4 regions of the Virgibacillus proomii genome follow, and region 1 is predicted to be linked to each of the others. Evidence: predicted binding sites of a transcription regulator. Region 1 holds the regulator's gene; each other region holds the start of a gene.
What was found. Region 1 encodes Rex, which represses fermentation and respiration genes when NADH is low (regulators of the CRP and FNR family bind a similar motif). Its sites were predicted from a motif close to TTGTGAAATATTTCACAA; they were not measured.
Positions count from the first base shown of each region.

Region 1 (3,209 bases):
ACATCATTTCCACTGCGCCGATTAATTTGAAATGAAAAAGCAGCAGAGGCCTCATCTCCAAGGGGACGATTCAGCTTCTCCATTTTTTCTAACTGTTTACGTCTACTCTGAGCACGCTTTGTGGTAGAAGCGCGCACAATATTTCGCTGAATAAATTCTTCCATTTTTTTAATTTCTGTCTGTTGCTTTTCATATTCTTTTAATTCTCTTTCAAAATCAAGCGCCTTTTGTTCTAAGTATTTACTATACGTACCAATATAGCGCTTAGTTTGGTGACGTGCTATTTCATAAACGATGGATACGGTTTTATCCAGAAAATAACGATCATGTGATACCACTACAACGGCACCAGGGTAGCCAATTAAGTAGTTTTCCAGCCAGTTTAATGTCTCAATATCTAAATGGTTTGTTGGCTCGTCCAAAATGAGTAATTTCGGCTTTTTTAGCAGTAGTTTTCCTAGCGAAAGACGTGTTTTCTGTCCACCACTTAATGTCTGGATTGGAGTGTCATAATCAAATTTATCAAATGCCAACCCTGTTAACACAGATTTCATTTCTGCTTCGTAAGTATAACCACCATTTTGTTCAAATGTATGTTGAAGATGATCATATTCATGTAATAACTTTTGATAGGCTTCTTCTGTTTGGTTTCCAGCTTGTTGCATCTGCTTTTCCAGCTTCCTTAGTTCAGCTTCTTGCTTACGTAATTCAGAAAATACATCAAGCATCTCTTGCCAAATCGTTTTTTCCGATTCTATCCCCACGTGCTGTGATAAATAACCAATTGTTAAACCTTTTGGCATGATTAATTCGCCTTGATCATAGCTCAATTCTCCAGCCATGATTTTCAGCAATGTCGATTTACCAGAACCGTTTCTGCCTACAATTGCAATTCGATCATTGTCTTTTACTTCTAGTTTTATATTTGATAAAATTTCATCAGCACCAAAAGATTTATAAAGCCCATTTATTTGCATTAATATCATATAATGTTCACCTCATCTCCCCTAGTGTATCTTACTTTACTAAATATAATCAATATAATTGTGAACTAGGTCACGACTTATTTCCAGTTTTCTGCTAGAATAGAAATATGGATCTAGTATGTATGACTTAAATTTTATTTTGTGAGATTTTTTTATCTTACAAATGATAAAGCAGAAAGTAGAAGGAAGAACAAAATTACCACAGCGTGATGCAGGTGGAACTTGATTACGTCCGTCTCGATTAACAGAAGATACTTTCATGGTAATATCGAAAGAGACTTCTATTGTGAAAATTTGCTTAAATAGAGAACATAGTAGAGTGAGCAATTATGGTATTCTATTACTAGAGGGGGGTAAAAACTTCTTGTATACCAAATGCTTTATTAAGCGTGCAGGCTTAAAATGAATGAAGATTCATTTCGTATTTTTATTCTTTAGCATACGAAACACAAGTAAAAGTATAGGACTCTGAATAAACCGTCCTGTTTTAAGTAAGAAATTTAGTTTGTAAAAGAATTACATTATTATGTAAGCGATACATAATAGAGTAATTCCTAAAAAATAGTTTCTTTTACATTTGTATGAAGATGCTTTATTTTAAAGTGAAAGATTATACAAATCTAACGAAAAGGAGAAGAAAAAGAATGATGGAACAAAACAAAATACCTCAAGCAACTGCAAAACGATTGCCCCTGTATTATCGATTTATTAATAATTTAAACCACCAAGGAAAGAAGCGTGTGTCTTCTAAGGAGCTTAGTGATGCAGTAAAAGTTGATTCGGCCACAATCCGGAGAGACTTCTCTTATTTCGGTGCATTGGGCAAAAAAGGATATGGATATAACGTAGAATACTTACTTGAATTTTTTCGTAAAACTCTAGATCAAGATGAAGTAACGGAAGTAGCCCTGATTGGTGTTGGTAATTTGGGTACTGCTTTTTTACATTATAACTTTATGAAAAATAATAATATTAAAATCAAAATGGCTTTTGATAGTGACCCTGAAAAAGTTGGTAAGACGATTAGCGATGTTCCAGTATACCACATCGATGAATTAGAGCATAAATTAGGAGATATTCATGTTGCCATTCTTACGATCCCAGCAGGTGAAGCTCAAGGAATGACAGAACGTTTAGTAGAACATGGTATCGAGGGTATTTTGAATTTTACTCCTGCACGAATTACGGTACCTAAGCATATTCGTGTTCACCATATTGATTTAGCAGTAGAGCTGCAAGCACTTGTGTATTTCTTAAAGCATTATCCATTAGTGACAGAAGAAGATGAGGAAGCAAAATAAAGTTATTTATTCTTGAAGATAATGGAGAAAATCTAATTAGTTGACGATAAACTAGAATAGTCATGCTAAATAGATATGCAGTTATTAATCGTTATAATGTTTTATTATCTAGGAAGGAATTTATATTTGTTTTAGAAGATCTGCCGTTTGTACGGGTCGCTAACCGCGCCCCTGAACTTTTGTTCTTACTACATACGAATTGATTTTCCTTGTAGTAAATATAGGAAAAAATAAGAAGAAAGAATAGAGCTGTTAACCGCTATTCCTTCTTCTTATTTTTATAGCGAAAATGAATGGACAACAGACGAATAGTGACTCCTATTTCAAGCGTCGCAAAAATTGCTAGTACAATGGTTGTGATATTCCAAACTGTTTCTTCTACACTTAAAATAGCAATATAGGTAAAGAATATGCCCATTATAAAATAAATAATCCCCATTGTTTTGGGTGAAATTTTCATGTTAAAGCCTCCAAAAATAAAAACATTTATCGATATGATTTTGTCATAACCCTTTCCAAAAGAAAACATGATAATAGGTTTAACCATATTGTTCGTATTTAAAAGAATCAAGCTGTTTCTTACACTATAGGAAAGTATAAAACTTTAGGCTTATACCGTATGTAAGGTGCCGTAAGACTCCCACTTCAAGAGCTTGAGTTCGTGCAAAGGGTGTAAGTGGGAGAAAACGGCACCTAAATGCCCGATTGGTTCAAGGGCCTTTAGGTCATACCCTTGTGGTACTAACATTCCGTGTTCCACGAAATGAAGTTTCACTTTATCGTATAAGAAAAAAGATAGCTTTCTAAAATATTGAGTGCTAGTGGATAAGAAAGGTGCTAAAGCTATATTTAGTAAAAACATCTACACCTTTTCATCTTTGTTTATCAACATAAAGCTTAATAACGATGAAATAAAGAACGT
Region 1 is NZ_FUFN01000009.1:456,269-459,477, reverse strand. It holds gene BN1066_RS04855 (ABC-F family ATP-binding cassette domain-containing protein) at 1-986, opposite strand, end outside; gene BN1066_RS04850 (redox-sensing transcriptional repressor Rex) at 1,634-2,287, shown strand; gene BN1066_RS04845 (YdiK family protein) at 2,547-2,747, opposite strand.

Region 2 (3,209 bases), on a different contig from region 1:
TTTTTTTATTTTAATTATTTTATGATAACTATTACTAATAACTATGCCTTATTCTATTATATTCCAATAAATACGTTTTCTCCATAAAAAACGTCTTTTATAACAAGAATATATTAAATTTAATCTAGGGAATATTCCTACATAATTCGCCTCATAAGTACTATTTATCATCTTTTTAAAGAGTGAACTATTCAATGTCTGGTACGGATGAAGGAACAACTGTTATCATATGTATTCCTTCGAAGTATAAATAAAAGAATATAAGAAGAGCATTGTGCTATTCCGTAATATTTGTCGATACAAAGCTCTTCTTTTTACTTCAGTGAGTATAATTTTTTCTTCTACTTTCTAAATCAAACTTTTTGTTTTAAACTATGCGATCTATGCTCGCTTTTCTAGGTTTCTAGCCGTAGCACTTTTTTCAACTTCTGTATGATCACGGTATGTTCCCATTGTTTTATCTACAGTTGTATGCGTTACACCAAACCAATAATTTTCATTTTTATAATGATGCCAAAGATGAGTTTTTTTAATTTTCTTTCCTAATTTAGTAAGTGGTTGAATTGGCTTATGTGCGATAAAGTGTTTCCACTCATAGTATAGAAAATACCCGACAACTCCAGTAGCAAAAGCAGTTGTAAGATTCATATTCCTAGTAATAAGGTAAAATACCCCTGCTAAAATTGTAAAATTAGGCAAACTAAACCACAATGGTAAAAAAAGTAACTTTACGTTATTCGGATCTACATGATGATCATAATGTAAGCGCTTAATTAATTTTAGTAAAAATGAATTATCCGGCTTTTTAATATGAAACAAAAAACGATGAATCATATATTCGCTTAATGCATATGTCAGCATTCCGATCAACAATGTAATCCATGACTGCCAAGTAAGTAATTGAGGTATAGTAAAAGTAATTAAACAAGCAAAAATGATCAGCATAACGAATACATCAGGAAATGTAATAAACTCCTTATAATATTTTTTCAACCTTCATCCCTCCTTTAACTTATGTTTTGTTAACAATACAAAAAATTATATAATTTAGCAATAAAAAACGGAAAATTCATAACTTTTTTGTTTTATGGTCATCCAGGGGATTTTATCCATATCTAAAATTTTCTCACCTTATTCCTAGCAATCTTGCTAAATAAATTATTTACATTTATAATCATAGTTAATTTATTTTTTGTCTGTATACTTTTATTTAGTTTATGCAAAAATTTACATATGTTTATCATTCCATGCAGTAATGCAGTATTTCCACTGCAAAGCAAGATACTCATCTTAAATTTTACATACAGGAGATGATTACATGAAAGGACAGCTGCGAAAGGTAGGTATCTTAGGAACAGGTTTTGTAGGTTCAAGTACAGCTTATTCATTAATTAATCAAGGTATCTGTGATGAATTATTATTGGTCGACATTAAAGAAGAAAAGTCAATAGGAGAATCACTCGATCTTACCCATTGCATGGATTTCCTTCCCTCTAAAACAAAGATTTGGACAGGAACTGCATCGGATATGGGCCATATGGAGATCATTATTATTACTGCAGGCCCACCTCCAAAAGAAAATCAAACTCGACTCGATACCCTTGAAACAAGTGCCAATATTATGAATGATACGATTCCAAAAATAATGGCTAGTGGATTTAATGGTATTTTTCTAATTGCCACAAATCCAGTCGATATTATTACATATCATGTGTGGAAACTATCTGGCTTGCCACGTCATCAAGTAATCGGAACTGGTACTTCCATTGATTCTTCTCGCTTAAAAACGTATTTATCAGATATTTTACATGTAGACGTACATAGCATTCAAGGCTATACAATGGGAGAACATGGTGATTCACAATTTGCCGTATGGTCACATCTCACCATTGGTGGAAAACCATTCTTACAAATATTAGCAGAAAATCCAGAAAAATATGCTGATATCGATTTAGAACAAATTATAGAAGCAGTAAAACGTGTAGGCTTTGAAATTTTAAAACGAAAAGGAACGACATATTATGGTATCGGTAATGCACTAGCTTACTTTACAAAATCGATATTTAATAACGGTCATCGTATTATTCCAACATCTTGTATCCTTGACGGAGAATACGCGGAATCCAATATCTGTACAGGAGTCCCAGCAGTTATTAGCAGAAGTGGAATAAAAGAGATTATTGAACTAAAACTTTCCGCGGAAGAACAGGAATTATTTAAAACGTCTAATTCTGTACTGAGAAGCTACATGGCTAGCATTGGCTACTAAAAGCTACTAATAACAGATACTAAAAACACCACATTTTTGTGGTATTTTTCTATTAATTTATTTGCTTTTCTTTTATATCTTTTCCAATTATAGTAGTTGAAAAGGAGGTCAAATATTGGAAAATAAAGAAATGTTTGAAATTATTATAAGTAAATTAGGCTCACTTAAAGAAGGACAGAACACATTAAAAATGGAAAACAAATCTCTCCGAGTAGGACAAGACGAACTGCGTCATGAATTTAAATCATTTCAAACCGGGCAAGATGAACTGCATAACAAGACTAACCTCCTTTCGCAAGAGGTTATTGACTTACGTGATGAAACCAAATCGCTCCGAGTAGGACAAGACGAACTGCGTCACGAATTTAAATCATTTCAAACCGGACAAGACGAACTGTGTAACAAGACTAACCTCTTTTCGCAAGAGGTTATTGACTTACGTGATGAAACCAAATCTCTCCGGGTTGACATGAATCAAGGTTTTACAACGTTAAATGAAAAAATTGAGCTTTTGACAAAGCAAACTAGTAATGTCATTATTAAGCATCACCAGCATGAATTAATCTATCTTAAGGAAAAAGTGTCTTCATTAGAAGAAGATAATGTTTATGGTTAAGAATACCTTAAAAAAGTGACACTAAAACCTTCCCCTATTTAACCACATATATTTATAAGCCTACCGTGATTCTACCCACTTATTTACAATTAATAGTAGCCCCTAACAATGGTTTTTAGGGGCTACAAATATTCTTTTAAAACTTTTGCCCTTTCTTCTGAATAGGCTACACTTAACTGGACAGAACAAATAACAAGTAGACTAAAACAAAACCATTGTATTTTAACAAAAGTTTAGTGATATACAAACGGCAGAACTGCTGACGAGCTCATTCATATAGTGCTTCTCCTTTAATTAGAAGAAAGACTAAACTTCGATATATTC
Region 2 is NZ_FUFN01000008.1:114,395-117,603, forward strand. It holds gene BN1066_RS01480 (sterol desaturase family protein) at 382-993, opposite strand; gene BN1066_RS01485 (L-lactate dehydrogenase) at 1,319-2,269, shown strand; gene BN1066_RS01490 (hypothetical protein) at 2,385-2,885, shown strand.
Region 2: a site for Rex is predicted at 1,216-1,233, ahead of BN1066_RS01485 (L-lactate dehydrogenase). Genes of this name have one in related genera too.

Region 3 (3,209 bases), on a different contig from region 1:
TCGTTTTCTAGAAAATAAAAAAAAGCAACCCACCCCTCACAAAAGGGACGAGAAGCTTTTCCCGCGGTACCACCCAGCTTAATGCATCATTAGCATTCACTTCATATCCGTAACGTGGATAGACGACAGAAGCTACATATCACCTCTGTAACGACTAAGGCGAGTTCATAAATATACAAGGACAGTTTTCACCAACCACTGTCTCTCTTTTCTTGCATGGATTTACTACTACTCCTTAGTATTGTCGTTATCATATATGGTATTATATCGAATTTTAATGAATTAGAATCGCTTTGTCAAGACAATCCACTACGCAATCTGATAAAATAAGACATAATCACTATGGAAAAGGAGTATACCATGTTACACGGAATTCTGCATTACGCACACTACTTATTGGAAGCTACACTTGAAAAAAACGAAACTGTTATTGATGCAACTTGTGGAAACGGGAACGATACCCTTTTTTTAAGTAATGTTGTTGGTGATAATGGTCATGTGTTTGCTTTTGACATCCAAACAGAAGCTATCCAAGCAACCCGACAAAAGTTAATAGAAAATGGGAAGACGAATGTCACTGTCATTCATGATAGTCATGCAAATTTGAAAAAATATCTACCTTCAAATGACATATTACTAGGTGGAGCAGTATTTAATCTCGGCTATTTACCAAGAAGCGATAAAACGGTTATTACTAAAGCTGAATCAACGATTAAAGCGATAGATACCATTTTACACTTTCTAAAACCAAATGGCATAATAGTTTTAGTTGTTTATCACGGACATAAGGGCGGTAAAGAAGAAAAAAAAGCTATTTTAAAACATGTAATAAGGTTAAATCAGCGTCGATACCATGTCTTGCAATATGGCTTTATTAATCAAAAAAACAATCCTCCATTCATTATCGCTATTCAAAAAAGAGCCTAGACTAAGTATGTATATTAATGAAAGAATAATTTGGAATGATCACCTAACATGACAATTTGGTATGGTTAAAATAGTAAGTAGCTAATTAAATTAGGTCCTTACTTTCTCTTAAGAAATGTCCAAAAAACTTACAAGTATGTTTCCAGTCTTTCCAATTAAGAGACACTTCCTGTTTTTCCACTCGAACCTGTATCCACTACTTACGGTTTGTTTTACCTAGTTTGCACAGTAGGCAATAGTCTCGGCCCAGAAGCTTGGCTATTGCCTACTGTTAGTTACTAAAGCTTTCCTCAAAAGTTAATTCCCCTTGTGTACATCAATAAAACAGTATCTGTTTTACAATTTTTATTGTCTGTTCACAAAAAATACATAATACTATTACATCAACCTTGTAAACGTTTCATTGTTATAGTACAGCGTTTACACTAAAATTAACTTGCTCAATACTTCACAAACTTAATATAGAAATTTATTAAAAGACGATATATAATGAAATTGTAAAGAGATTGATCAATACTTCACAAACTTTTAAAGGAGGCTTTATCATGACTACTAAAACAAAAGTAAGTTCCCCAAAGGAGCAAGTTTCTCATACAATCGATCAACTAGTAGTTAACGCAGAGCGTGCTTTAGATGAATTCAAAAAATTAGACCAACAAGCAATTGATGCGATTGTTAAGGAAATGGCTTTGGCTGGAATTGATAAACATATGGAATTAGCAAAGTTAGCGATTGAAGAAACTGGTCGCGGAGTCTTTGAGGATAAAGTAATCAAAAATATTTTCGCAACTGAATATATTTATCATAACATAAAATATGATAAAACGGTTGGCATTATTAATGAAAACGAATTGGAAGGTGTTGAAGAGTATGCTGAACCAGCAGGAGTTGTCTGTGGTATAACACCTGTTACTAATCCAACATCGACAACCATGTTCAAATCATTAATTTCAATTAAGACTAGAAATCCAATTATTTTTGCCTTTCATCCATCCGCGCAAAAAAGTAGTAGTTATGCAGCAAAAATTCTGCTGGATGCTGCAGTAAAAGCTGGTGCACCGAAAAATTGTATTCAATGGATAGAAACTCCTTCTATTGACGCAACAAAAACGCTAATGAATCATCCTGGTGTATCATTAATCCTTGCAACTGGTGGAGCAGGAATGGTGAAATCTGCCTATAGTTCTGGAAAACCTGCACTCGGCGTTGGGCCTGGAAACGTACCATGCTATATTGAAAAAACAGCTATGATTAAACGTGCTGTGAACGATCTTATTCTTTCTAAAACTTTTGATAATGGTATGATTTGTGCGTCCGAACAAGCAGTAATCATTGATAAAGAAATCTATGATACGGTTAAACAAGAACTTATAACAAATAGATGTCACTTTTTAACGAATGACGAAATTAAGAAAGTTGGAAAGCTCGTAATCAATCCAACAACATGTGCTGTTAATCCAGATATTGTAGGAAAACCTGCATATGAAATCGCCAAAATGGCAGGAGTAAATGTAGAAAAAAATACGAAGATTCTTATTGCTGAACTCGAAGGCGTTGGTCCTGAATTTCCGCTATCCAGAGAAAAGTTAAGTCCTGTCCTGGCTTGTTACAAGGTAAATTCCACGGAAGAAGGAATAAAAAGGGCGGAAGAAATGCTACATTTTGGTGGATTAGGACATTCTGCAGTGATTCATTCAACCGATGATGACATCATAGAAAAATATTCACATCGTATGAAAGCGGGAAGAATCATTGTAAACTCTCCTTCTTCTCAAGGAGCAATCGGCGATATTTATAATGCTCACATGCCTTCTCTGACTTTAGGGTGTGGAACATATGGAGGTAACTCTGTCTCTACGAATGTTGGCACCATAAACCTGATAAACATTAAAAAAACAGCACGGAGGAAAAATAATATGCAATGGTTTAAGCTACCTCCTAAAATTTATTTTGAAAGAAATGCAATTCAATATTTAGAAAAAATGCCGGATATATCAAAAGCTTTTATTGTCACCGATCCAGTTATGGTTAAGCTTGGCTATGTAGATAAAGCACTGTATTATTTACGGAAGCGCCCTGATTACGTGCATTGTGAAATTTTCTCTGATGTCGAAGCAGATCCATCGATTGATACCATCCAAAAAGGTACAGAAATGATGCGCCAATTTAAGCCTGATGTGATAATTGCTCTTGGTGGCGGTTCACCTATGGATGCGGCTAAAGCAATGTGGCTATTTTATGAGTATCCGGAAGTCGATTTCCATGAATTAAAACAAAAATTT
Region 3 is NZ_FUFN01000008.1:4,352-7,560, forward strand. It holds T-box leader at 41-251, opposite strand; gene mnmM (tRNA 5-(aminomethyl)-2-thiouridylate-methyltransferase MnmM) at 361-927, shown strand; gene adhE (bifunctional acetaldehyde-CoA/alcohol dehydrogenase) at 1,473-3,209, shown strand, end outside.
Region 3: a site for Rex is predicted at 1,364-1,381, ahead of adhE (bifunctional acetaldehyde-CoA/alcohol dehydrogenase). Genes of this name have one in related genera too.

Region 4 (3,209 bases), 250 kb from region 1:
CATTGGCGAAAGCATTTTCCCCGTACCAGATGCAGGACAGACATCTGTACATCTGCCACATTCCACACAGGCATAGAAGTCGATCATTTGATATTGTTCAAAATCCTCTACCTTGCCAACGCCAAAGGAAATATCCTCTTCATTTTCCTCCTCATCTAGATCAAAATTTATTTTCTGTAATTTACCTGGAACTCGTTTACTTAGAAATACATTGATCGGTGCAGCAATCAAATGCGCGTGCTTAGACTGTGGAACATAAATTAGGAAAACGAGAATAGTGATCGTATGAATCCACCACGCAACATAGAAAAGTACCATTGCCCCTGTAGGAGAAAGCCATGAAAAAGCCATGGCGATAACACTCGCAACGGGTTCCATCCACGTTGGTTCATGACCGTGCCATAATTGCACCATTCCGTTACCGAATAACACAGAAAGCATTAAGGTACCAATAAATAAGAGTACTAACCCTGCTTTAAATCCGCGCTTCAATCGAACAAGCTTTTCGATATAACGACGATAGAAAGCCCAGACCACTGCCACTAGAATCATTAATGTTACTATTTCTTGAAAAAATACGAAGCCCGGATAAAGTGGACCGAATGGTAAATGAGCTTCTGGAGACAGCCCTTTAATAAACATATCAATGGCTCCAAATTGGACAAGAATAAAGCCATAAAACATCATAACATGAATGATTCCTGATTTTTTATCCTTTAATAATTTTGACTGACCAAAAACAATTTTCCCTATTCTTTTAAAGCGTTCTTTAAACTCCCGATCAAATTCAGACTTTCTCCCTAGTCGAATATAGGCAACACGCGTTGCTACCGCCCTAGCAAACAGGTATACGCCATAAATTGTAATCACCGTAAAAGCGATCGCATTAATAAGTAGAAATGTATCCAATTTGCCCGATCCCCCTTATCATGTCGTAATACATCTTATTATGTTTTCATCCTTTCTCCATCCCCGCTTGATAGCGATTGCATTATTCAGAAAAATGGCTTCTTTTTAAATCTTATATATACTACTATAAATATGAATGATCATTCAGTCAACTGTTTTTCTCTAACTATTTATGAAATCACAATGAAAGAAATGCCACTATCTAAGGTAGGGCCAATTTTTTTAAACAACTTCCGTATTGCCTTATACTAAATTTTCAATGAAAGTAAATGTCAAAAAAACATCACACGTGAACTCTTTCACAATTGTCGATTTTTCGTTATAATAATAGTAGCTTCATTTATTCAATACCAAAGGAGGTAGTTTTATGACTACTACAACTACAGCATCCCCATGGAGAAGCTTCCAAACAGGGAAATGGGAACAAAATGTTGATGTTAGAGACTTTATTATACGAAATTTCACCTGTTACGAAGGTGATGAGGAGTTTTTAGCTGAGCCAACACAAAATACGCTGGATCTTTGGGATCTAGTTACTGAGCTTACGGCAAAAGAGCGTAAAGCAGGCGGCGTATTAGATATGGACACAAAAATTCCATCGACGATTACTTCACATGGTCCTGGTTATTTAGATAAAGATAAAGAGAAAATTGTTGGTGTACAGACAGATAAACCATTTAAACGTGCGCTAATGCCGTTCGGTGGCATTCGTATGGCAAAAAACTCCTGCGAAGCATATGGTTATGAATTAGATAAAGAAACTGAGCATATTTTCACAGAGTACAGAAAAACCCATAACCAAGGTGTGTTTGATGCTTATACTCCGGAGATGAGAAGAGCAAGAAAAGCCGGAATCATCACTGGATTACCTGACGCTTATGGACGTGGAAGAATCATAGGTGACTATCGAAGAGTTCCCCTTTATGGAGTAGATTTTCTAATTAAGCAAAAACAAGAAGAACTTGTGCAATTAGAAAATGATGGTATCATGTCAGAAGATATTATTAGACAGCGTGAAGAACATGCAGAACAAATTAGAGCATTACATGAATTAAAAGACATGGCAGCATCTTATGGATTTGACATTTCTAAACCAGCTACAAATGCGCAAGAAGCTATCCAATGGCTATATTTTGCTTATTTAGCTGCGATTAAAGAACAAAATGGTGCAGCAATGAGTCTCGGTCGTGTATCCACATTCTTGGATATTTATATGGAACGTGATCTAAAAGAAGGCACCTTAACCGAGCAAGAAGCACAAGAGTTGATTGATCATTTTATTATGAAATTACGTTTAGTAAAATTTGCCCGTACCCCTGAATATAACGAATTATTCAGCGGAGATCCAACTTGGGTAACAGAATCAATCGGCGGAGTAAGCATAAGCGGTGAACCACTGGTTACCAAAAACTCTTTTCGTTTCTTGCATACTTTAACAAACTTAGGACCTGCTCCTGAGCCAAACCTAACCATTCTATGGTCTACCAAATTACCAGAAAACTTCAAGAAATATTGTGCGAAAATGTCTATTGATACAAGCTCCATCCAGTACGAAAATGATGATATCATGAGAAAACACTACGGTGATGATTATGGTATTGCATGTTGTGTAAGTGCCATGGAAATTGGTAAGCAAATGCAATTCTTTGGAGCTCGTGCTAACCTAGCTAAAGCATTGTTATATGCAATCAACGGTGGAGTTGATGAAAAATCAAAAGCACAAGTATCCCCAGCGCTTCGTCCAATTACTTCTGATGTCTTAGATTTCGATGAAGTTATGGAACGTTATGATCTTGTTTTAGATTGGTTAGCAAAATTATATATGAATACGTTAAATGTTATTCATTATATGCATGATAAATATGCGTATGAACGAATTGAAATGGCATTACATGATAAAGATGTCAAACGTACGATGGCAGGCGGAATTGCCGGATTAAGTGTTGTAGCTGACAGTCTAAGTGCAATTAAACATGCTAAAGTACATGTCATTCGTGATGAAGATGGACTAGCTGTAGACTTCCGCATTGAAGGTGACTATCCAAAATACGGAAACAACGATGATGCAGTTGATAGCCTAGCTGTGGATATCGTAAACAGATTTATGAATAAATTCCGTCAACATGAAACGTATCGAAATGCTATTCCAACATTATCCATTTTGACGATTACTTCAAACGTCGTTTATGGTAAGAAAACAGGTAATACCCCAGATGGACGTCGTGCTGGAGAACCATTTGCACCGGGCGCAAACCCATTACATGGTCGCGACAAATCTGGAGCGCTTGCATCTCTAAACA
Region 4 is NZ_FUFN01000009.1:707,130-710,338, forward strand. It holds gene BN1066_RS05990 (heterodisulfide reductase-related iron-sulfur binding cluster) at 1-909, opposite strand, end outside; gene pflB (formate C-acetyltransferase) at 1,277-3,209, shown strand, end outside.
Region 4: a site for Rex is predicted at 1,197-1,214, ahead of pflB (formate C-acetyltransferase). Genes of this name have one in related genera too.